3 regions of the Streptomyces sp. NPDC046379 genome follow, and region 1 is predicted to be linked to each of the others. Evidence: riboswitches for the same ligand, from Rfam matches in the RefSeq annotation. Region 1 holds a riboswitch; each other region holds the start of a gene.

Evidence for each region. Region 1 has a riboswitch for cobalamin ahead of ACZ6KF_RS32210 (ABC transporter substrate-binding protein). Riboswitches for the same ligand answer to the same signal wherever they lie in the genome.
Region 2: linked by a shared signal. The riboswitch ahead of ACZ6KF_RS21220 (energy-coupling factor ABC transporter permease) and the one ahead of ACZ6KF_RS32210 (ABC transporter substrate-binding protein) in region 1 are both predicted to bind cobalamin.
Region 3: linked by a shared signal. The riboswitch ahead of ACZ6KF_RS23570 (ribonucleoside-diphosphate reductase subunit alpha) and the one ahead of ACZ6KF_RS32210 (ABC transporter substrate-binding protein) in region 1 are both predicted to bind cobalamin.

The regions. Positions count from the first base shown of each region.
Region 1 covers NZ_JBVJFP010000031.1:12,779-20,181, forward strand. Annotated here, with positions in the region: gene ACZ6KF_RS32200 (ABC transporter ATP-binding protein) at 420-1,238, opposite strand; gene ACZ6KF_RS32205 (FecCD family ABC transporter permease) at 1,235-2,311, opposite strand; gene ACZ6KF_RS32210 (ABC transporter substrate-binding protein) at 2,347-3,387, opposite strand; cobalamin riboswitch at 3,418-3,597, opposite strand; gene ACZ6KF_RS32215 (hypothetical protein) at 3,655-3,783, opposite strand; gene ACZ6KF_RS32220 (hypothetical protein) at 4,038-5,141, opposite strand; gene ACZ6KF_RS32225 (RNA polymerase sigma factor) at 5,138-5,713, opposite strand; gene ACZ6KF_RS32230 (hypothetical protein) at 5,710-5,955, opposite strand; gene ACZ6KF_RS32235 (hypothetical protein) at 6,215-6,511, opposite strand; gene ACZ6KF_RS32240 (helix-turn-helix domain-containing protein) at 6,670-7,098, opposite strand; gene ACZ6KF_RS32245 (hypothetical protein) at 7,204-7,401, opposite strand.
Region 2 covers NZ_JBVJFP010000011.1:292,777-300,179, reverse strand. Annotated here, with positions in the region: partial or broken gene ACZ6KF_RS21225 (PQQ-dependent sugar dehydrogenase) at 1-1,747, opposite strand, end outside; cobalamin riboswitch at 2,033-2,215, shown strand; gene ACZ6KF_RS21220 (energy-coupling factor ABC transporter permease) at 2,246-2,935, shown strand; gene ACZ6KF_RS21215 (energy-coupling factor ABC transporter substrate-binding protein) at 2,932-3,357, shown strand; gene cbiQ (cobalt ECF transporter T component CbiQ) at 3,363-4,112, shown strand; gene ACZ6KF_RS21205 (energy-coupling factor ABC transporter ATP-binding protein) at 4,109-4,978, shown strand; gene ACZ6KF_RS21200 (catalase) at 5,156-6,814, shown strand; gene ACZ6KF_RS21195 (lipase family protein) at 6,872-7,403, opposite strand, start outside.
Region 3 covers NZ_JBVJFP010000013.1:224,058-231,460, reverse strand. Annotated here, with positions in the region: gene ACZ6KF_RS23575 (ribonucleotide-diphosphate reductase subunit beta) at 1-78, opposite strand, end outside; gene ACZ6KF_RS23570 (ribonucleoside-diphosphate reductase subunit alpha) at 129-2,525, opposite strand; cobalamin riboswitch at 2,644-2,767, opposite strand; gene ACZ6KF_RS23565 (GNAT family N-acetyltransferase) at 2,920-3,429, opposite strand; gene mctP (monocarboxylate uptake permease MctP) at 3,499-5,127, opposite strand; gene ACZ6KF_RS23555 (DUF3311 domain-containing protein) at 5,124-5,390, opposite strand; gene ACZ6KF_RS23550 (GntR family transcriptional regulator) at 5,558-6,322, opposite strand; gene ACZ6KF_RS23545 (extracellular solute-binding protein) at 6,737-7,403, shown strand, end outside.

The DNA of each region.
Region 1 (7,403 bases):
GGCCCCCGAAGCCTCGGTCGCCGACAGCCTGCTCCACCCACGTACTGGTGAGCATCGGTGCAGCACAGAAGCGGCATCCTGCTGTACCGATCAGTTCTGGCCTCGCTCCGAGTCTGCCTCCGCTTCAGGCCACCGCAGCGCAGCTGCCGCAGCTCGCCGTCGGCATCGGCGGCCGCCTGGACGTGCTGGAACAGCCGCTCCCAGGTACCGTCGGCCGACCAGAGCCGATGGCGACGGCAAACACCTGATGACCCAGGACAACGCAGACTTGCTCCTGGTGTGGGACACCGCCGCTCTCAGTCCGTGAAGCCCTGTTGCGCGCACCTGCACCCCACGCCACCAGTCCTGTTTCACCCCGACGGCACCTGCGTACTGCCACCGCGACCCGTCCGCCTATGTGAGGCGGTAGGTGGCAGCCGTCACGATAAGGACTGATCCGCCGTGGCCGGTGCGGCCGGGTGCGGCTCGCCGGGGAGGAAGGTGACCTGGGGGGCGCCCGTACGGGGATGGACGGTGACCTCGCTCGTCACGCCGTAGACCTCCTTCAGTAGTTGGGGCGTGAGAATGGCAGCCGGCGGGCCGGAGGCGGTGACCGTGCCGTCGCGCAGGACGTACAGTCGGTCGCAGTAGTAGGCCGCGAGGTTGAGGTCGTGCAGGGCCACGAGGACCGTCGCCGGCAGGCGGCGCAGGATGCCCAGGACGTCCAGCTGATGCCGGATGTCGAGGTGGTTGGTCGGCTCGTCCAGGACGAGCAGGGACGGCTGCTGGGCCAGCGCGCGGGCGATGAGGACGCGTTGGCGTTCGCCGCCGGAGAGGCGGGCGAAGGGGCGGTGGGCCAGGTCGGTGGCGTGTACTGATTCCAGGGCCGTCTCGATCAGTTCGGCGTCTTCGGGGGTGTCCCCGTCGAGCAGCCGTTTGTGCGGGGTGCGGCCCATCGCGACGACCTCGCGCACCGTGAGGTCGAAGTCGGCGCCCGACTCCTGCACCACTGCCGCCACGGTCCGGGCGAGTTGCCGTACGGGCAGCGACCAGGCGTCGGCGCCGTCGACGGTGACGTGGCCGGTCACGGGGCGCAGGACGCGGTAGACGGCGCGCAGCAGGCTGGACTTGCCGCTGCCGTTCGGCCCGACTAGCCCGATGACCTCCCCGGGGCGTGCCGTCAGGGAGACGTCTTGGACGAGGCGGTGTGCGCCGGCGGTGAGGGTGACGCCGTCGATGACGAGTTCAGTGGCGGTCATGCCTCTCCTCGGTCGGTGGTCCGCCGTGCGTCGCGGCGCAGTAGCCACAGGAAAAACGGGCCACCGCACAGGGCCGTGAGCACGCCGACGGGGATCTCCATGGGTGCGGCGACAACGCGCGCGGCGATGTCGGCCCAGACGAGGAAGACGGCGCCGCCGAGCGCGGCCGTGGGAAGGACGCGGCGGTGGTCGCCGCCGACGACGAGGCGGACGATGTGCGGCAGCATCAGGCCGACGAATCCGATCGGTCCGCACGCCGCGACGAGGATGCCGGTGACCAGGGAGAGCAGGACGAACATGCGGGCGCGGAAGCGGGCTACATCAAGGCCCATAGTGGTGGCGGCCTCCTCGCCGGCGAGGAGCAGGTTCAGGTTGCGGGCCTGCACCAAGAGGACGGCGATGCCCAAGAGCAGGGCGGCGCTGGGCAGCCAGAGAGTGTCCCAGTTGACGCCGCCGAGGCCGCCGAGGGTCCAGGCGAGGACCGCGCGGGCTTCATTGCCCCGGTCGGTGGTCAGCAGCAGCAGGTCCAGTACGGCGGTCAGTACTGCGGCGACGGCCACACCCGACAAGACCAGCCGGGTCGACGTGATCCGACCGCCGGTGCGGGCGGTGACGTAGACGAGCAGCAGTGCCCCGAGTGCCCCCGCGAACGCGGCGACCGACAGCGAAACCGGCCCGAACAGGGTGACCTGGAACACGATCACCGCAACGGCGCCCAGGGATGCCCCGGAGGAGACTCCGAGCAGGTAGGGCTCGGCGAGCGGGTTGCGGATCAGAGCCTGCAGGGCGGTGCCCACGACCGCGAGTCCGGCGCCGGCCACCGCCCCGAGAAGGACGCGGGGCGCGCGGACGTCCAGCACGATGGTCTCCCGCGCCCGCGACCAGTCCGGTTCCGCCCAGTCGGCGCCCAGCGCGTGCGTCACGATGCCCCACACCTGGCCGGGCGGCACCTGAACCGAACCGATCGCCAGGCCCGCCGTGGCGGAGACCATCAGCAGGGTGGCCAGGACGACGAGCGTGACGGTGAGACCGGCCGGCCCGGCCCGCCTGTCGTCCTGTTTCCCCGGTTTCACGGCCCGCCCGGTGGCGTCGTCGGTGACCGGAGCCGTCACCGGAAGCTCTCGGGGTGGATGCCGCGGGCCAGGTCCTCCACCGCGTACGCGGACCGCACGCCGACCAGGGTGGCGGTCAACGGCAGCACGACGAACCGCTTGTTCCTGATGGCGGGCACGTCCCGCAGAGCGGGCTGGGCGAGCAGGAACTTCTTCTTCTGCTCGACGCTTCCGGCGCCCGCGTAGTCGTAGACCGCGATGACCTCTGGTTTGCGTTCGACGACCTGTTCCCAGGAGACGTCACCGAAGACGTCGTCGAGGCCGGCGAAGACGTTCTCGCCGCCGGCCAGCCGGATCAGTTCGGTGCCCAGGCTCTTGCCGCCCGCGGTGAAGGCGGTCTTGTCACCACTGTCGTAGACGAAGACGGGTACCTCGGGCTCGCCCTCGACGGCGTCGGTGACCTTGCCGACCCGCGCCTGGAGGTCGGAGACCAGCTTGTCCGCCCGGCCGGAGACGTTGAAGATCCTGCCAATGGTGCGGATCTCGTCGTAGGTGTCGGCCATCGTGACCCGCTTCTTGCCGCAGTACTCGCGGTTGAGGTGGGTGTCGATGCCGGCGTCGGCGAATGCCGAGCGGGAGCGGCCCTCATTCTCGGCGAAGGCGCTGCCGTAGCCGCCGTAGACCAGATCCGGTTCGGCCTCCAGGACGGTTTCGAAGGACGGCTCCTTCTTCGCCAGTTCCGGGATCGCCTCGTAGTCCTTCTTCAGTTCGGGCAGGACGGCGGAGTCGGAGAAGGCAGTGCCGACCATGCGGTCCTTCAGGCCCAGGGAGAGCATGAGTTCCGCCGGGTGCTGGTGGATGGTGACGACGCGGGCGGGCGCCTTGTCGTACGTCGTCTTCACGCCGCAGTTGTCGACGGTGACCGGAAAGCCGTCGGCCGACGAGGCCGCGGCCTTCGCGTCCTTGGCGGTGTCCTGAGACGATCCGCAGCCGGCGGTCAGCAGGGCCGCCGACAGTACGGCCGCGGCCGCCGCCCGCAGGGCGCGGCGTCGGCGGGCAGGGGTGAACAGCGGGGGACGGGACGTGCCGTCGTACACGTGAAGCCTCCTGGGGAGTCCGCGCTCCTCGGAACGGGCCCGCGACAGGCCAGTGTCCTGACTCCCGGATCGACGCTCCCCCTGGCCTTCCCGCGCGGCGCGCAGTGGCGTGTCGAAGGGTGCACTCCCCGGTCACAGTGGCGGGACCGTGCCGGACTCGCACCGGCTTCCTGTCTCCCGTCGCGGCGATGACCTGCTGATCCTACGATCCCCCGCGTCCTGGCCCAAGGGCGTGCGGACCCCGCCGCACACCCCTGCCGTTCTGCGTCACGCCTCGCGGACAGCCCGCAGCACCAGCCGCTCGGCGTTTTCGTCGTAGGGACGGCCGTCGAAGCGGGACATGAAGGACACCGTTCGTGCTGTGCGTGCCCTCTTGGACCCGAGCCCCCAGGACACGTACCGGGAACTCCTGGAGACGGCCCAAGTTCCTCGTTGACCTGGGTGGTCTCCCGGGACGTCAGCGACGAGTACGCCGAACTCGTCGAGCAGCTACTGCAGTCGCTGACCCCCGTGGAAGGCGTGGCGGAGCGGTGGGGCCGAGGCGAACCGCGTCGGCACTGGCGGGGCAACGCAGTCGGATATTTTTGGAGTTTCGGGTTGCTGGGACGCCGGGCAGCTGTGCAGACCCGCAGTCATCACGCCACCTCTCCTCATAGTTCGGCCGGGTCGCGGATGCTGGCGGTTCCGGAGCGGACGATCCAGGTTCCGCTGCCGCGCGGGGTCTCGTCGGAGCGGGCCTTGAGGTCTTCGACATCGAGGACCGGCGGCCACTGTGTGCCACGTTCCGACCAGTGGACTCCGCTGAGATCCATGCCGGTCAGGTCGACGTCGCTCAAGTCGGCGGTGGTGAAGTCATCCAGGAGCGTGTGCAGCGAGTTCTTATCGAGCATGGGGGGCTCTCGGCGGAGCGCCGCACCGATGGCCCGGCCAACCTCGGTAGTGCGGACATCGACGACGGTGCGGACGACGGTGCGCGCCGCCTCGCTGGCATGGTCGAGGTCGAGGTCGAGGTCGCTGGCACGGGCGAGGGCGAGGTCGAGGATGGAGTTGAGGTCGCGGGCGCGGGCGCGGGCGCGTTGGAAGTCGAGGTCGTGGTCGAGGCGGAAGTCGCGGTCGCTGGCGTGGTCGTCGCTGAGGGCGAGGTCGAGGAGGCCGTTGATGTAGCGGGCGCGAGCGCGGGCGCGTTGGAAGTCGCGGTTGATGGAGCCGTCGAGGTTGTGGGCGAAGCGGCCGGCGAAGTCACGGGCGTAGCCGAGGTTGCGGTTGAGGCGGCGGCCGAGGAGGGCGAGATCGAGGTCGCGGTTGAGGTCGCGGGCGAGGTCGAAGGCGAGGTCGAGGATGAGGTTGAGAGGGCGGACGATGATCACGGCGGGAGCGAGGAAATCGTGGTCGCGGGCGAGGTCTCGGAAAGCTTGTTTGACGTGGGGATGGTCGCGCAGGGTCATGCGGTCTGAAGGGCTGAGGGTGCGGAGGAGTTCCTGTGCGCCGGTGTGGTCGTGGGGGGCGCGGTGTGTGCTGGGCGGGGCGGCTGGTTCTGGGGTGGGGGGCAGGATGGCGGCGAGTCCGGCTTCGGTGTCCAGGACGGTGTCGAGGTCGTCAGCGGCGGTGTCCTGGCGGGAGTGGATGAGGATCTCGCGCAGTCCGGCTTCGACGTCGAGGACGTCGTCCAGTGCGCTGGTCAGGGCATGCTGGTGCTGAGCGAGCCGGCGGTCCACCGTCTGGTCGTCGTGGTGGTGTGCTCGGTGGTCGGTCACTGTTCCTCCTCCCGTGCCGTGAGGTAGGCGGCCGCGGAGCGGCGGGCTTTCATGAGGTTGGCGCGTACGGTCTCAGCGCGCAGGCCGAGGAGCTCGGCGATGTCGGTGGGGGTGAAGCCGGCCAGGGTCCAGGCCAGGATCTGGCGCTGTCTCGGCGGGAGGCTGCGCAGCACGGGCAGCACGTCATGCGTCGCCTCCCATTCCGCGATGGCGTCGGGGCGGGCCAGCAGGGATGTGGGCTCGGGTACTTCGTCGACGGGTTCTTCGACGGAGGCGATCCTGCGGGCGAGGGCGCGGGAGGCAGCTTTGTACACCCACGCCTTGGGGTGGGTGATGTCGGCCCAGTTCCGGTAGGCGTGGGTCATGACTTCCTGGGCGATGTCCGCGGCGGTCTGCACGTCGGCGCCGTGGCTGGCCAGGAACACGACCAAGGAGCGGATGCGAGTCCGGTAGAAGGCGGAGAACTCGGCGTCCTTCTGCTGCCGGGCATGGTGACGTTGTCCGGGCGGGCCGACGGATGGGAGCGCGGTGGACGGACGCTCGGCACCGTCTGCTGCGTCGTGGGTGCTCACGCGGCCTGATCCTCCCCACCGGCCGGAGTACGGATGATCGTCACGTGCAGGCGGTGGCCGTCACGGTGCCGGTCGTTCAGTTCGACCCGGTCGCCGGCCGAGACCTTCTCGGTGACGCCGAGAAGGTAGTGGTGCCGGTCCTGGTCGCGGCGCGCCTGCCAGCGTAGGCGCAGCCAGAGTGCCAGCAGTGTGAAGGTCTTGGCGGTGACGATTAAGACGATGACGGTCGTGGCCGGGTCCATCGGTGCATCTCCCTCTTCCCCATACGTGCGCGGCGGTGAGCCGGTCATGAGCTAAGGGGCGGGAACGTCCTTGATCGTGAACGCGGGGCGGGAATTTTCCTCCCGGATTCAGTCTGTCGTCGTCGCGCGCCCGCTTCTTCCAGCTCGGGCTCGGAGGCGGCGTCGGATGCGCCGAAGTGCGCCCACGAGGGATGTCGCCGCAGCCGCTGGAGGGCAGCATCAGCTACCGTCCCGGCCGGCCGGGCGAGGACGGTGCGGTCTACGAGGTGCGGTGCGAAGGTGGGCGGACGGTGTGGATGTGGCTGCCCGACGGCGCCGCTCCCGGGGCTCCCGCGATCGATCCGGCCGTTGTCGCCCGGAGTGCGGTGGACCAGATGGAGCTGAAAAGCCCGGACATCGCCAGCCTGCGCGCGGCCGGGAGGTATCTGGTGGGGATGCCGATGTGGATGTGGGTGCGCCCCGGCCCGACCACGTACGGGCCAGCGTCGGCGTCGGCGAGCGCGGGCGGCATGACCGTCACCGCCACCGCCCGCGTCACGGCCGTCCGCTGGGACATGGGCGACGGCGCCACGGCGACGTGCACCGGCCCCGGCACCCCCTACCGGGCAAGCACCGGCGCGGCCGCTTCCCCGGACTGCGGGCACTGCTGCACCTGCACCTCCGCCGACAAGCCCCGCGCCCGCTACACCATGACCGCCACCTCCACCTGGACCATCACCTGCGCGTCCAAGGGGTCAGCAGACGGCCCAGGCGCCGGGAGAGCGCGACCGCAAGAAACGTGGGTGTATTCCCGCGAGGCACAGAGCCGCGGCACCAGTGTTCGACGTTGGATTTGTTCGTACGTAAGCGCGTGCCCAGGGGCGTGGCCACGACCGCTTGCACCTGATCAACGCTGATGGTGGGCGGCCGGCCCGGCCGGGGCTCGTCGACCAGGCCGTCCAGCCGCTTCGCCAGGAACCTGCGCTGCCACTTACGGACGGTGTCGGCGGCCACCCGCAGCTCGCGGGCGACCGCGACGATCGGTGGTACCTCCGGCCCGGCGCACGCCAGCACGATCCGCGCGCGCAGGGCCAGGGCCTGGGCCGATGTCGCCCGACGCGTCCATCGCGCCAACACCACCCGCTCGTCATCAGACAGCAGCAACGGTTCCAGCTTCGGGCCTCGACGGGGAACTGACGCACCAGCAGCAGAAGTCGCACCACAACTAACGATCAACTACTGGCGCAGGACACTAGACCGTGGGCTGCATCAGGTGAGGAGGGCGGTGAGGGCACCGGCCACCGCGGTGGCGAGGGTGAGGACCGTGGTGAAGGCGGTGGCGGCGTGGGTGAGGGCGGTGGGGTAGGTGGCGCCGTCCAGGCGGGCGAGCTTGCCCGCCCCGGCGGCGGCCAGCACCGCGACGACGAGCACGAGCGCGGCGGTGAGGAGGAGAACGGCGACGTTCACGG
Region 2 (7,403 bases), on a different contig from region 1:
CGGTGATCCGCACGGACGCGGTCGCCGACTTGCCGGTGGAGTCCGTGATCTTCAGCGTGGCCGTGTACTGGCCGTTGGCGGTGTACGTGTGCGAGGGGTTGGCCGCGGTGGAGGTGGCGCCGTCGCCGAAGGTCCAGGCGTACGAGAGGGCGTCGCCGTCGGGGTCCGAGCTGCCCGCGGAGGAGAAGGCGACCGCCAACGGGGCCCTGCCCGAGGTCACGTTGGCCTTGGCCTGGGCGATCGGGGCCCGGCCGCCGGTGACGTGCTCGATGCGGTAGAGGGCCGAGTTCTCGTCGCCGTTGAAGTAGCCGGTGCCGTAGTCGAGGACGTAGAGCGCGCCGTCCGGGCCGAAGGCCATGTCCATCACCTGGGTCCCGGTCCAGGGGAAGGCGTTGATGGACTGCACGGTCCCGTCGGAGCCGGACTCGATCCGCTTGATCCAGCGGCGCCCGAACTCACCGGCGAAGAAGTCCCCGTCGTACTCCTGCGGGAACTTCACCTCGGAAGTGGAGGCGGCGTCGTAGCGGTAGACGGGGCCGCCCATGGGGGACTCCGAGCCGCCGCCGAACTCCGGTACGGAGCCGCCGTCGTACGGGATCCAGGCGGGCTGGGCGGGCGGCAGGTCGGTCAGGCCGGTGTTGCGCGGCGAGGTGTTCTTCGGGGCCGCGCAGTCGAACTTCGCGCCGGAGGCCCCGGAGGCGAAGTCGTAGTCCGTGTACGCGTTGTTCGCTCCGGTGCAGTACGGCCAGCCGTAGTTGCCCGCCTTGGTGATCCGGTTGAACTCGACCTGGCCGGCGGGTCCACGAGAGGCGCTGGCGGTGCCGGCGTCGGGGCCGTAGTCGCCGAGGTAGACGATGCCGGTGGCCTTGTCGACGCTCATCCGGAAGGGGTTGCGGAAGCCCATCGCGTAGATCTCGGGCCGGGTCCGGGCGGTGCCGGGCGGGAAGAGGTTGCCGGCCGGGACGGAATACGATCCGTCGGCGTTGACCTTGATGCGCAGGACCTTGCCGCGCAGGTCGTTGGTGTTGCCCGAGGAACGCTGGGCGTCGTAGGCGGGGTTGCGGGAGGCCCGCTCGTCGATCGGGGTGTAGCCGTCCGAGGCGAACGGGTTGGTGTCGTCGCCGGTCGACAGGTACAGGTTGCCCGCCGCGTCGAAGTCGATGTCCCCGCCGACGTGGCAGCACAGGCCGCGCGAGGCGGGCACGTCGAGGATCTTCTTCTCGCTGGCGAGGTCGAGGGTGCCGTCCGTCCTCAGCACGAACCGGGAGAGCCGGTTGACGCCGTCGAACGGGGCGAAGTCGGCGGCCGTGCCGTCGGCCGGGGCGTCGCCGGCCGGGGTGGTCAGCTTGGGCGCGTAGTAGAGGTAGACGAACCGGTTGGCGGTGAAGCCCGGGTCCACCGCGACGCCTTGCAGGCCTTCCTCGTCGTGGCTGTAGACGTCCAGCTTCCCGGCGACGGTCGTGGTGCCGGCGGCGTTGGTGAGCCGCAGGGTGCCGTCCCGCGAGGTGTGCAGCACCGAACGGTCCGGCAGGACCGCCAGCGTCATCGGCTCGCCCGTCTCGGCCACGCCCTTGGCCAGCGTGACCTGCTGGAAGTCCCCGACGGCGGCCTCGGCCCGGACGCCGCCCGGGTCCGCGGGGGCGGCGGCCGCCGGTGCCGCCGGCAACAGAAGGCCGAGGACGCCCGCCACGGCGGGCAGCAGGAAGCGGAAACGGACACGTCTGCGTCCGAACGGTCTCGTGCGCACAGAAGTCTCCCAGTGGTGTGGGGTGGCGGCATGCCGCAGGGCATGCCGAAGGGAGTACGGGCGCGCGCCGTCGCGCCGTCGAGCCCCGGCCACGAGTCGCTCATGACCGGTTCATTTCAAGGAAGTTAGCGGGCTTGGTCCGGACCCGTAACCCCTTTCGTTCATGATCTCGATACTTTTTCCGCTGCCGGGACAAAGTGCGGGGGGCCGGTTCCGGGCGCACGGGTGAGCCGCCCGTGCCGTCCACCGCCCCCGTCCGCGCTTGTCAGCACCCTTGTGCGGGCACTACTGTCACCACGCCTTGGTGAACGGGAAATCCGGTGTGATGCCGGTGCGGCCCTCGCCACTGTGATCGGGAAGTCCGGCTCCGGCCCTCGCGGGCAGCCACTGGGTCCTCGGACCCGGGAAGGCGGAGCACGGGCGGTGGTACCCGTCAGCCAGGAGACCGGCCAAGGCGCGTCAACCATCCACGAGGTGCTGGAGAGGGTCTGCTGAGCCATGCACATAGCCGAGGGTTTCCTGCCTCCGGCGCACGCCGTCGCCTGGGGCGTCGCGTCCGCGCCGTTCGTCGTCCACGGAGTGCGATCTCTCACACGCGAGGTACGGGAGCATCCCGAGAGCACCCTGCTCCTCGGCGCCTCCGGAGCCTTCACGTTCGTCCTGTCCGCGCTGAAGCTGCCTTCGGTTACCGGGAGTTGTTCCCATCCGACCGGCACGGGCCTCGGCGCCATCCTGTTCCGGCCGCCGGTCATGGCGGTGCTGGGCACCATCACCCTGCTCTTCCAGGCGCTGCTGCTCGCGCACGGCGGCCTGACGACGCTCGGCGCCAACGTGTTCTCCATGGCGATCGCCGGCCCCTGGGCCGGCTACGCGGCGTACCGGCTGCTGCGGCGCTGTGAAGTGCCGCTGATGCCCGCGGTGTTCTGCGGCGCGTTCGTCGCCGACCTGTCCACGTACTGCGTCACCAGCGTCCAGCTGGCGCTGGCCTTCCCCGACCCGGGCAGCGGGTTCCTGGGCGCGCTCGGCAAGTTCGGGTCCATCTTCGCCGTCACGCAGATCCCGCTCGCGGTGAGCGAGGGCCTGCTGACGGTGCTGGTGATGCGGCTGCTGGTGCAGTCCAGCAAGGGCGAACTGACCCGGCTGGGCGTGCTGGTGGCGGGGCGCCGCGAGGAGGCGGTGGCCCGATGAGCCGCAACGCGAAGATCAACCTCCTGCTGCTGGCCGTCGTGGTGGCCCTCGCCGTGCTGCCGCTGGCGCTGGGGCTCGGCGACGACGAGGAGGAGCCGTTCGCCGGGGCGGACGCCCAGGCCGAGACGGCGATCACCGAGATCGAGCCGGACTACGAGCCCTGGTTCTCGCCCCTGTACGAGCCGCCGTCCGGCGAGATCGAGTCCGCGCTGTTCTCCGTGCAGGCGGCCCTCGGCGCGGGCGTCCTCGCCTACTACTTCGGCCTGCGCCGGGGCAGGCGGCAGGGCGAGCGGCAGGCCCGTGAAGCGCTGGGGCCCGAGGCGCCGAGGGCCGCGGAGCCCGAGCCCGCGGAGCCCGCGGGCGCCGGGGACGCCGCCGTGCCGGCGGGCCCGGAGGGCGGGTCCCGTCCCGGGCGGGACTGACCCGGGTGCTGCCGATCGACGCGGCGGCGCACAGCAGCCGCTGGCGCCGCCGCCATCCCGTGGACAAGGCCGTGCTCGGGCTCGGACTGACCGTGCTGGCGGTCTCGCTGCCGCCCTGGCCGGGCGCGGCCCTGGTGCTGGTGGCCGCGCTCGCCGTGCTGCTGGGCCCGGCGGGCGTGCCGGGCCGCCGGCTGTGGCGGGCCTACCGGGTGCCGCTGGGCTTCTGCGCGACCGGCGCGGTCACGCTGCTCGTCCAGGTCGGGGGCCCGGACGGGTTCCTGGCGCCGGCCGAGGGCGGGGCGGTGCGCGCCGGGGAGCTGATGCTGCGGACGTCGGCGGCCTCCCTCGGGGTGCTGCTCTTCGCCTTCACCACTCCCCTGTCCGACCTGCTGCCGCGGCTGGTGCGGGCCGGGGTGCCCGCGCCCGTCGTCGACGTCGCCCTGGTGACGTACCGGATGAGTTTCCTGCTGCTCGACTCGGTGCGCCGCGTCCGGGAGGCGCAGGCCGCCCGGCTCGGGCACGCGGGCCGCGCCGCCGCCTGGCGTTCGCTGGGCGGGCTCGGCGCGACGGCGTTCGTGCGGGCCTTCGACCGGGCGGCGCGGCTGCAGGCCGGGCTCGCCGGGCGCGGCTACGACGGCACCCTGCGCGTCCTGGTCCCCGAGGCCCGTGTCTCCCTCCCCTTCCTCGCCGGCAGCGCCGCCCTTCTCACGGCGCTGACCGCACTCACCTTCGTCCTGGAAAGGCCGCTGTCATGAGCGAGCCCGTGCCGGTCGCCCTGCACGGCGCGTCCTTCGCCTACGAGGACGGCCCCACGGTGCTGTCCGGCCTCGACTTCGAGGTGCGCGAGCACCGTGCGCTCGCCCTGCTGGGCCGCAACGGCAGCGGCAAGACCACGCTGATGCGGCTGCTCGCCGGAGGGCTGCGGCCCCGTACCGGCCGGCTGACCGTCGACGGCCGTCCGGTGACGTACGACCGCAAGGGCCTGACCCGGCTGCGGACGACCGTCCAGCTCGTCGTGCAGGACCCCGACGACCAGCTGTTCGCGGCGTCCGTCGGGCAGGACGTGTCGTTCGGCCCGCTCAACCTCGGGCTGTCCGACGCCGAGGTGCGGGCGCGCGTCGCGGAGGCCCTGGCCGCCCTGGACATCACCGCGCTGGCCGACCGGCCCACGCACCTGCTGTCGTACGGGCAGCGCAAGCGGACCGCGATCGCGGGCGCCGTCGCGATGCGGCCCCGGGTGCTGATCCTCGACGAGCCGACGGCCGGGCTCGACCCGGACGGCCAGGAGCGGCTGCTGGCGACCCTCGGCGAGCTGCGCGAGCGGGGCACGACGGTGGTGATGGCCACCCACGACGTCGACCTCGCCCTGCGCTGGGCCGACGACGCCGCCCTCCTCACCCCGTCCGGCGTGCGCACCGGCCCGGCCCCGACCGTCCTGGCCCGCACCGGCCTGCTGCGCGAGGCGGGCCTGCGCCTGCCCTGGGGCGTGGCGGCGGCCCGCCTGCTGCACGCCCAGGGCCTGCTGGCCGACCCGGCCCGCGGACCCCGTACCGCCGAGGAGCTGGCGGCGCGGGCGGCGGAGGCCGGGGCGCCCGGCAGGGGCGCCGCCGGACGGGCGTGAGCACCGCGCCGGCCGCCCGGCGACGCCGTGGGTGATTCACGGCATACCGCCGGAAGGCCGCACATGTGTTAGTCGTCCGCGTGGGCCGGGGTACTCGTAGGGCTTGCACTGATCGGCCGGCCGTTGCGCAGCGGACCCGCTCCGCGCGATGCCGGGACAGCCGAAGGAGTTCCCACCATGACGGACGTGTCCAGCAAGGGCCCCGCCCCGGGCGACGACCGCAAGGTACTCACCAACCGGCAGGGCCATCCTGTCTATGACAACCAGAACCAGCGGACGGTCGGCGCCCGGGGGCCCGCGACGCTGGAGAACTACCAGTTCCTCGAGAAGATCAGCCACTTCGACCGGGAGCGCATCCCGGAGCGCGTGGTGCACGCCCGCGGGGTGACGGCGTACGGCTTCTTCGAGGCGTACGGCGCCTGGGGCGACGAGCCGATCAGCCGTTTCACCCGGGCCAAGCTGTTCCAGGAGCGCGGCAAGCGCACCGACCTGGCCGTCCGGTTCTCCACGGTGATCGGCGGACGCGACTCCTCCGAGGCCGCGCGCGACCCCCGTGGCTTCGCCGTGAAGTTCTACACGGAGGACGGCAACTGGGATCTCGTCGGCAACAACCTGGGGGTCTTCTTCATCCGGGACGCGATCAAGTTCCCGGACGTCATCCACGCCCTCAAGCCGGACCCGGTGACCTTCGAGCAGCAGCCGCGGCGGATCTTCGACTTCATGTCGCAGACGCCGGAGTCGATGCACATGCTGGTCAACCTGTTCAGCCCGCGCGGCATCCCGGCGGACTACCGGCACATGCAGGGCTTCGGCGTGAACACCTACAAGTGGGTGAACGACGAGGGCCGCACGGTGCTGGTCAAGTACCACTGGATGCCGAAGCAGGGCGTGCGCAGCATGACCGAGGAGGATGCCGCGAACGTGCAGGCGCAGGGCCTCGGCCACGCCACGAAGGACCTGTACGAGGCGGTGGAGCGGGGCGACTTCCCCGAGTGGGAGCTGCTGGTCCAGATGATGGAGGACCACGAGCACCCGGAGCTGGACTTCGACCCGCTGGACGACACCAAGACCTGGCCCGAGCAGGACTTCCCGCCCAAGCCGGTCGGGCGGATGGTGCTCAACCGCATGCCGGAGAACTTCTTCGCCGAGAACGAGCAGATCTCCTTCGGCACCGGCGTCCTGGTCGACGGGCTGGACTTCTCCGACGACAAGATGCTCGTCGGTCGCACGTTCTCGTACAGCGACACCCAGCGCTACCGGGTGGGCCCGAACTATCTCCAGCTGCCGGTGAACCAGGCGAAGAACGCCGAGGTGCGCACCAACCAGCGCGACGGGCTGATGACGTACCACGTCGACGGCGCGGGCGAGAACCCGAGCGTGAACTACGAACCGTCGATCACCGGCGGCCTGCGCGAGGGCGAGTACCCGACGCACGACGAGCAGGGGCCGGAGATCCGCGGCCGGCTCACCCGCAAGCGCATCTCCCGGACCAACGACTACCTCCAGGCCGGGCAGCGCTATCTGCTCATGGAGCAGTGGGAGCGGGACGACCTGGTCAAGAACTTCGTCGACCTGCTGTCCCAGTGCGACCGGCCGGTGCAGGAGCGCATGGTGTGGCACTTCCTGCTGGTCGAGAACGACCTCGGGCTGCGGGTCGGCGAAGGGCTCGGCATCGGACCGGAGGACGTGGCCGGGCTGGAGCCGCTGGCCAGCCAGGACCTCACCGACGAGGACCGCAAGCGGCTGGCCAATCTGGGCAAGAACCCGCCGCGTGACGTGGAGGGCGTGACCATGACCCACTGCGTCCCCGACGAGCGGCACGTCGTCACGCGCTGATCCGCCCGTCCCGAAGGCCCGCCGGTTCCCCGGCGGGCCTTCGGCCTGTCCGGCGGGTCAGGGCTGCAGGGGCATGCTCCAGCAGTTGGAGGAGGCGGGCTTCCCGGCCAGACGGTCGGTCAGCCAGGAGATGGCGTCGCCCTGGTCGGTCAGCAGCGGCGCCACGTGGTTGGTGAGCAGCTTGTCGCCGAGGTTGGGCAGGACGACGGCCTCGTAGGTGACGTCGGCGCCCTTGCGGCACCAGTCGACGGCGAGCCTGCGGGACTGGGCGTGCGGCACGATGTCGTCCTGGACGCCGGTCGCCACGCGCACCGGACCGGCCGGCTTCATGGTGCCGATGCGCTGCGCGTCGAGGGTGGCCCGCAGCGCCGGCTCGGCTGCGACGATCTCGCCGACGGACTTGCCGCTGACGGTCCACTTGGTGCTCTTGGTGAAGGCGTAGCGGAAGACCGAGTCGCCGACGCACATCGTGGACAGGTCGTTCAGCGCGGCCTTGCCGGCGGCGTTGATGTGGGCGTCGGCGAGGGGCCGCAGCGCCGGGTCGCTCTGCAGGAAGCCGTTGAGCGACCAGCCGAGGGCGCCGACGAGG
Region 3 (7,403 bases), on a different contig from region 1:
GTGGAGGTCGACCTCCTCCACGGTCCAGGTGTTCTTGATGGCGTCCCGGTAGCGCTCGTAGAAGTCCGGGTAGCGCATGGGGCGCAGGGTCAGCTCGAAGCCGGGGTCGAGCAGGTTCTGGCTGGTCTTCACTGGCAGGCCTCGCAGGACTCGGGGTTTTCCAGGGAGCAGGCGACGGCCTCGTCGGAGGAGACCGGCGGCGCGGGGACGGCCGCCCGTGCCGCGCGGGCGATCCGGGTCGCCGGGCGGGAGCGCAGGTAGTACGTCGTCTTCAGGCCCCGCTTCCAGGCGTACGCGTACATCGAGGAGAGCTTGCCGATGGTCGGCGTCTCCAGGAACAGGTTCAGCGACTGCGACTGGTCCAGGTACGGCGTGCGGTCGGCGGCCATGTCGATCAGGGCGCGCTGCGGGATCTCCCACGCCGTGCGGTACAGGCGCCGTACGTCCTCGGGGATCCGGGCGAAGTCCCGCACCGAGCCGTTCGACTCGCGCAGCGCCTCACGGCTGCGGGCGTCCCAGACGCCGAGCCGCTTGAGGTCCTCCACCAGGTACGGGTTGACCTGGAGGAACTCGCCGGAGAGGGTCTCGCGCTTGAACAGGTTGGACACCTGCGGCTCGATGCACTCGTAGACGCCCGCGATGGAGGCGATGGTGGCGGTCGGCGCGACGGCCAGCAGCAGACAGTTGCGCAGGCCGGTGGCGGCGATCCGCTCGCGCAGCGCCGCCCACCGCTCGGGCCAGGCGGGCTCGACGCCGTAGTGGTCGGGGTGCAGGACGCCGCGGGCGGTACGGGTCTTCTCCCACGCCGGCAGCGGGCCGCTGCGCTCGGCCAAATCGGCGGAGGCCTCGTACGCGGCCAGCATGATCCGCTCGGCGATCCTGGTGGACAGGGCGCGTGCCTCGGGGGAGTCGAAGGGCAGCCGCAGCTTGAAGAAGACGTCCTGGAGGCCCATCACGCCGAGGCCGACCGGACGCCAGCGGGCGTTGGAGCGGCCGGCCTCCTCGGTCGGGTAGAAGTTGACGTCCACGACCCGGTCGAGGAAGACGACGGCGGTGCGGACGGTGTCGTCCAGCCGCTCCCAGTCCATGTCCGAGCCGCTCACGAAGGCGCCGAGGTTGACCGAGCCCAGGTTGCAAACCGCCGTCTCGCCGTCGTCGGTGACCTCCAGGATCTCCGTGCAGAGGTTGGAGGAGTGGACGACGTGACCGGGCTCGGCGGTCTGGTTGGCGGTGCGGTTGGCGGCGTCCTTGAAGGTCATCCAGCCGTTGCCGGTCTGCGCGAGGGTGCGCATCATCCGGCCGTACAGCTCCCGCGCGGGCAGGACCTTGCGGGCGAGGCCCTTCTCCTCTGCCGCGCGGTAGGCGGCGTCGAACTCCTCGCCCCACAGGTCGGTCAGCTCCGGCACGTCGGACGGGGAGAACAGCGACCACGCGCCGTCGGCGTCGACGCGGCGCATGAACTCGTCCGGGACCCAGTGCGCGAGGTTCAGGTTGTGGGTGCGGCGGGCGTCCTCACCGGTGTTGTCGCGCAGCTCCAGGAACTCCTCGATATCCGCGTGCCAGGTCTCCAGGTACACCGCCGCGGCTCCCTTGCGCCGGCCTCCCTGGTTCACGGCGGCCACCGAGGCGTCGAGGGTCTTCAGGAACGGGACGATGCCGCCCGAGTGCCCGTTGGTGCCGCGGATCAGCGAACCCCGGGCACGGACGCGGGAGTAGGCGATGCCGATGCCGCCCGCGTGCTTCGACAGGCGGGCGACCTGGTGGTAGCGGTCGTAGATCGAGTCCAGCTCGTCCTGCGGGGAGTCGAGGAGGTAGCAGGACGACATCTGGGGGTGGCGGGTGCCGGAGTTGAAGAGGGTGGGGGAGGAGGGGAGGTAGTCGAGGCGGCTCATCAGCCGGTAGAGGGCGGCGACCTCGTCGACCGCGCGCGCGGTGTCGTCCTCGGCGAGGCCGGCGGCGACGCGGAGCAGGAAGTGCTGGGGCGTCTCGACGACCTTGCGGGTGACCGGGTGGCGCAGCAGGTAGCGGCTGTGCAGGGTGCGCAGGCCGAAGTAGCCGAAGCGGTCGTCGGCGGCCGGGTCGACCAGGGCGTCGAGGCGGTCGGCGTGGAGGCGCACGAACCGCGCGGTGCGGTCCGCGACGAGGCCCTCGCGGTGACCGGTCGCGACCGACTCGGTGAACGTGGTGACGCCCTGGGAGGCGGCCTCGGCGCGGAGGGTCTGGGTGAGCAGCCGGGCGGCGAGCTTCGAGTGGGCGGGGTCCTCGGAGATCAGGCCGGCGGCGGCCTCCGTGGCCAGTTCGCGCAGTTCGGCCTCGTCCGCGTGCGCCGATCGGCCGCGCAGCGCGGCGGCGGCGACCCGTCCGGGGTCGGCGCCGGGGAGGTCGGCGGTCAGCTCGGTCAGGGTCCGCAGCAGGGCGGCTCCGGGGGCGTCGTCGGCGGGCTGGGCCGACTGCGACGCCCGAGTCGCCTGCGTCGTGTGTGTCGCCTGGGTCGCTGAAGCGGGATCCGCTGGCGCGATGGTCACGTGGGGGCTCTCCCTCGCTCGGCACGGGGCCTGCGAGGGCGGGGCAGCTCACGAGCGCACGCGGCGTCGCGTCCACCGACCCATTCCACGAGGCCCGGACGTCATGCGCCGGGCCGGTCGGCCGGGCGCGCTGCCGGCAGGTCGTCGGACTCGACAGGCGTGCGTGAACACGCGTGTACACCGTTGCGGGACAGTTCCGGATTCGCACCGGATTCCCCTGCGGCGGCAGCGAGCATGAGCATACATCTTGTGTCGGTCGCGGAAAGCACCCCCAGATGTTGTGCCCCGCCGTGTCGCGTCGGAGCGCGGGAGTGCCGGAGGCGGGGACGGCGAAGCGTCAGGGCGGGCCGCGGTCGGGTCGGGCCGGGTCGGGTCGGGTCGGGTCGGAGGAGCGTCAGCGCAGGGCGAGCGCGTAGGTGATCAGCAGGACGTCGTCCACGTCCGGGAGGGGGTTCCAGTCGCGCTCCGGGGTGCGGACGAAACCCAGCCGCTCGTAGATGCGGTGGGCGGCGTGCATCGTGCGCTGACTGGACAGCACGACGCCGTTGCAGCCGGTCAGGCTCCGCGCCCGCTCGACGCAGGCGCGGGCCAGCGCCTCGCCGACGCCCCGGCCGCGTGCGGCGTGCGCGACCGCGAGCATCCGTATCTCGGCTTCGCCGGGCTCCGCGATGTCGGCCATGGGACCGCCGGAGGGCACGAAGGTGACGCCGCCGAGCACCTCGCCGTCGCGCACGGCGACCAGTACCTCGGCGTGGGCGGCGCGCTTCGCCACGTCCCGCAACTCGCCCAGGTACGCGTCGCTCTCACCGAAGTCGAGGAGGCCGTCCTGGAGATAGGCATGCGCGGTGATCTCTCCGAGGGGCGCGTACTCGGCGGGTTCCGCCGGGCGGATGACGATGTCCATGGGGGGAGTGTGCACGACGGCGGGCCGCCGCAGGTCCTGCCTGCGACGGCCCGCCGGGGTGTGCGTCGGTCAGTGGGCCGATCCCGCGGTGGCCGGCGGGAGTTCCACCTGGACGCCCGGGTCGCCGGCGTCCGCGGTGTAGTCCTCGGGGCGCGTCTCGTCGACGCCGTCGGGGGCCTTCACCGCCCGCAGCACGAAGGTCAGGACCACCGTCACCGCCAGGTTGATCACGAACGCCGTGAGGCCGATGTAGCCGATCTCGCCGATGCCGGGGATCTCCTTCGACGAGCCGCCGAAGTGCTTCTGCGTCGGCGAGGCGACGCCGTACGCGGCGACCGTGCCGTAGAGCATGCCGACCGCCCAGCCGGCCAGCAGCGCCCAGCGGTGGAACCAGCGCGTGAACAGGCCGCCCACCAGCGCCGGGAACGTCTGGAGGATCCAGATGCCGCCCAGCAGCTGGAAGTTGATGGCCACCGTCTTGTCCATGGTCAGGACGAAGGCGAGCGCGCCCACCTTCACCAGCAGCGACACCAGCTTGGAGACCCGGGTCTCCTGCTCCGGCGTGGCGTCCGGCTTGAGGAAGTCCTTGTAGATGTTGCGGGTGAACAGGTTCGCCGCCGCGATCGACATGATCGCCGCCGGGACCAGCGCGCCGATGCCGATGGCCGCGAAGGCGACGCCCGCGAACCAGTCCGGGAACATGTTCTCGAACAGCTGCGGGATCGCCAGCTGCCCGTTGGACACCTTGACCCCGGCCGCGATGGCCATGAAGCCGAGCAGCGCCAGCAGGCCGAGCATCAGCGAGTACAGCGGCAGGATCGTGGTGTTGCGGCGGATCACCTCACGGCTGCGCGAGGACAGCGTCGCGGTGATCGAGTGCGGGTACATGAACAGCGCGAGCGCGGAGCCCAGCGCCAGCGTGGCGTACGTCCACTGGCCCGCGTCGCCCGGCACCAGCGCCCCGCGCGGAGCGCCCGTCGCCGGGTTGGTCTCGCCGAACGCCTCGCCCGCCTTGGCGAAGACGTCGTCGAAGCCGCCCAGCTTGATCGGGATGTAGATGATCGCCACCGCGATGACGATGTAGATCAGCGTGTCCTTCACGAACGCGATCAGCGCCGGCGCCCGCAGCCCCGACGAGTAGGTGTACGCGGCCAGCACGCCGAAGGCGATCAGCAGCGGCAGGTCCTTGATGAACCAGTTGGTGTCCTCGCCGCCGCCGACGCCCATGACGTCCAGCACGGCCTGGATGCCGACCAGTTGGAGCGCGATGTACGGCATCGTCGCCAGGATGCCGGTGAGCGCCACCGCCAGCGACAGGCCCTTGGAGCCGAACCGGCCGCGCACGAAGTCGGACGTCGTCACATAGCCGTGCTTGTGCGAGACCGACCACAGGCGGGGCAGGAAGGTGAAGATCAGCGGGTAGACCAGGATGGTGTACGGCACGGCGAAGAACCCGGCCGCGCCCGCCGCGTAGATCGCCGCCGGGACCGCCACGAAGGTGTACGCCGTGTAGAGGTCGCCGCCGAGCAGGAACCACGTGACCCAGGTGCCGAACGACCGGCCGCCCAGGCCCCATTCGTCGAGGCTGTGCTCGTTCTCGGCCCTGCGCCAGCGCGAGGCGAGGAAGCCCATGACCGTGACGGCCAGGAAGAAGAAGATGAAGACGGCGAGCGCGACGCCGTTGACGCCCTCGTTCATCGCGCGGCACCGCCCTTCCGGCCGCCGCGGGCGCGCTGGTCACGCTGCCAGAGCTTGAAGGCGACCATCGTCAGCGCCGTGGAGATGAGCACCCACGCCATCTGGTACCAGTAGAAGAACGGGATGCCGATGAACTGCGGTTCGGTTCTGGCGTACGACCCGACCCACAGCATGGCGACGAACGGCGCTGTGAGGCAGAGGGCGATGACGACGCGCGCGGGCGTCACCACCGGCCCTCTGCCGGTTTCTGGGGCTTGCGACATGGCGGCTCCCGTCCCCTCACTGATCACCTGTTTGCAATGCGCAGGCAATCTAGGTCAGCGACCGGCGCAAACGGAACCCCTCGACGCACTCGACGTGCGGTTTTCCGAGGTCCGTTCCGGAGGTGCGGTCGTGAGCCCGAGGGCCGCCCCCGTTCCTGGGGCCGGGGTCAGTCCTGCGGCCGCTTCAGGCGGGCCACGAACTTGTACCGGTCCCCGCGGTAGACCGAGCGCACCCACTCCACCGGCCGCCCCTCGCGGTCCAGGGAGTGGCGGGAGAGCATCAGCATCGGCAGGCCCACGTCGGTGCCCAGCAGACCGGCCTCGCGCGGGGTGGCCAGCGAGGTCTCGATGGTCTCCTCGGCCTCGGCGAGATGGACGTCGTACACCTCGGCCAGCGCGGTGTAGAGGGACGTGTACTTGGCCAGGCTGCGGCGCAGCGCCGGGAAGCGCTTGGCGCTCAGGTGGGTCGTCTCTATGGCCATGGGCTCGCCGTTGGCCATGCGCAGCCGCTCGATGCGCAGCACCCGGCCGCCGGCCGTGATGTCGAGCAGCCCGGCGAGGGTGTCGTCGGCCGTGATGTAGCCGACGTCCAGCAGCTGGGAGGTGGGCTCCAGGCCCTGGGCGCGCATGTCCTCGGTGTACGAGGTCAGTTGCAGCGCCTGCGACACCTTCGGCTTGGCGACGAACGTGCCCTTGCCCTGGATGCGCTCCAGCCGGCCCTCGACCACCAGCTCCTGGAGGGCCTGGCGGACCGTCGTGCGCGAGGTGTCGAACTCGGCGGCGAGCGTGCGCTCCGGGGGCACCGGCGTGCCGGGGGCCTGCGTCTCGGTCATCTCGAGCAGGTGCTTCTTCAGGCGGTAGTACTTGGGCACGCGCGCGGTACGGACGGTCGCCCCACCCTCGTTCTCCGCACTGCTGACGTCGGTGCTCATGCTCTGCCTTCCCGGCTCCGGGTGCCGAAACGACCGACATATCCGTCGGTCACGGCTCACATCGTGGCACGGCCTCGGCGCGGAAAGGTCCTCCGCACGCTCCGTGATCCCCTCTGTATACCGTCGGCGCGCTTCGTTGGTCTAGTCCATCTCACGGTAAGTGGTCTACCCGCAGTGTGTCGTGTCGGGGCGCTGTTTTCGACGGGTTGTTACTTAAAGGTTCCTGCATATGTAGGTCCCATAACGGCTGGTGAGAGGCGTTCCGTGACCCTTGACACGCCATATGGTCTGGGCCAAGCTCCCGGTACTGGTCTACACCATTGGTCCAGGTCCCGGCCCCACGGACGGTGCGCACGGCGCCCACGTCACATCGCGGGGACGAGGGGGGTTTGCAGCATCCCTGAGGAGGGTGGCGTGAAGCGCAAGCTGATATCCGCGATCGGTGTCGCGGGCATGCTGATGTCCATCGCGGCGTGCGGTGGCGACGACGGCGGCAGCGAGGGCAAGTCGGGAGCGGACGGCTACGCCGGCCAGACGCTCACGGTCTGGGTGATGGACGGTTCGTCCCCCGACCAGTGGCAGAAGGACGTCGCCGCCGCCTTCGAGAAGAAGACCAAGGCGAAGGTCAAGTTCGAGATCCAGCAGTGGAACGGCATCCAGCAGAAGCTGACCACCGCCCTGTCCGAGGAGAACCCGCCGGACGTCTTCGAGATCGGCAACACCCAGACGCCGGCCTACGCCAAGACCGGCGGCCTGGCCGACCTGGCCGACCTGAAGGCCGAGATCGGCGGCGAGTGGACCGAGGCGCTGAACAACTCCTCCGTCTACGAGGGCAAGCAGTACGCGGCGCCCTGGTACTTCGCCAACCGCGTGGTCATCTACAACAAGAAGGTCTGGAAGGACGCGGGCATCACCGAGACGCCCAAGACCCGTGACGAGTTCTACGACGCCCTGAAGACGATCGGCGAGAAGACCGACGCCGAGCCGATCTACCTGCCCGGCCAGAACTGGTACCACTTCGTCGGCCTGGTGGTCGGCGAGGGCGGCGAACTGGTCAAGAAGGAGGGCGACAAGTACGTCT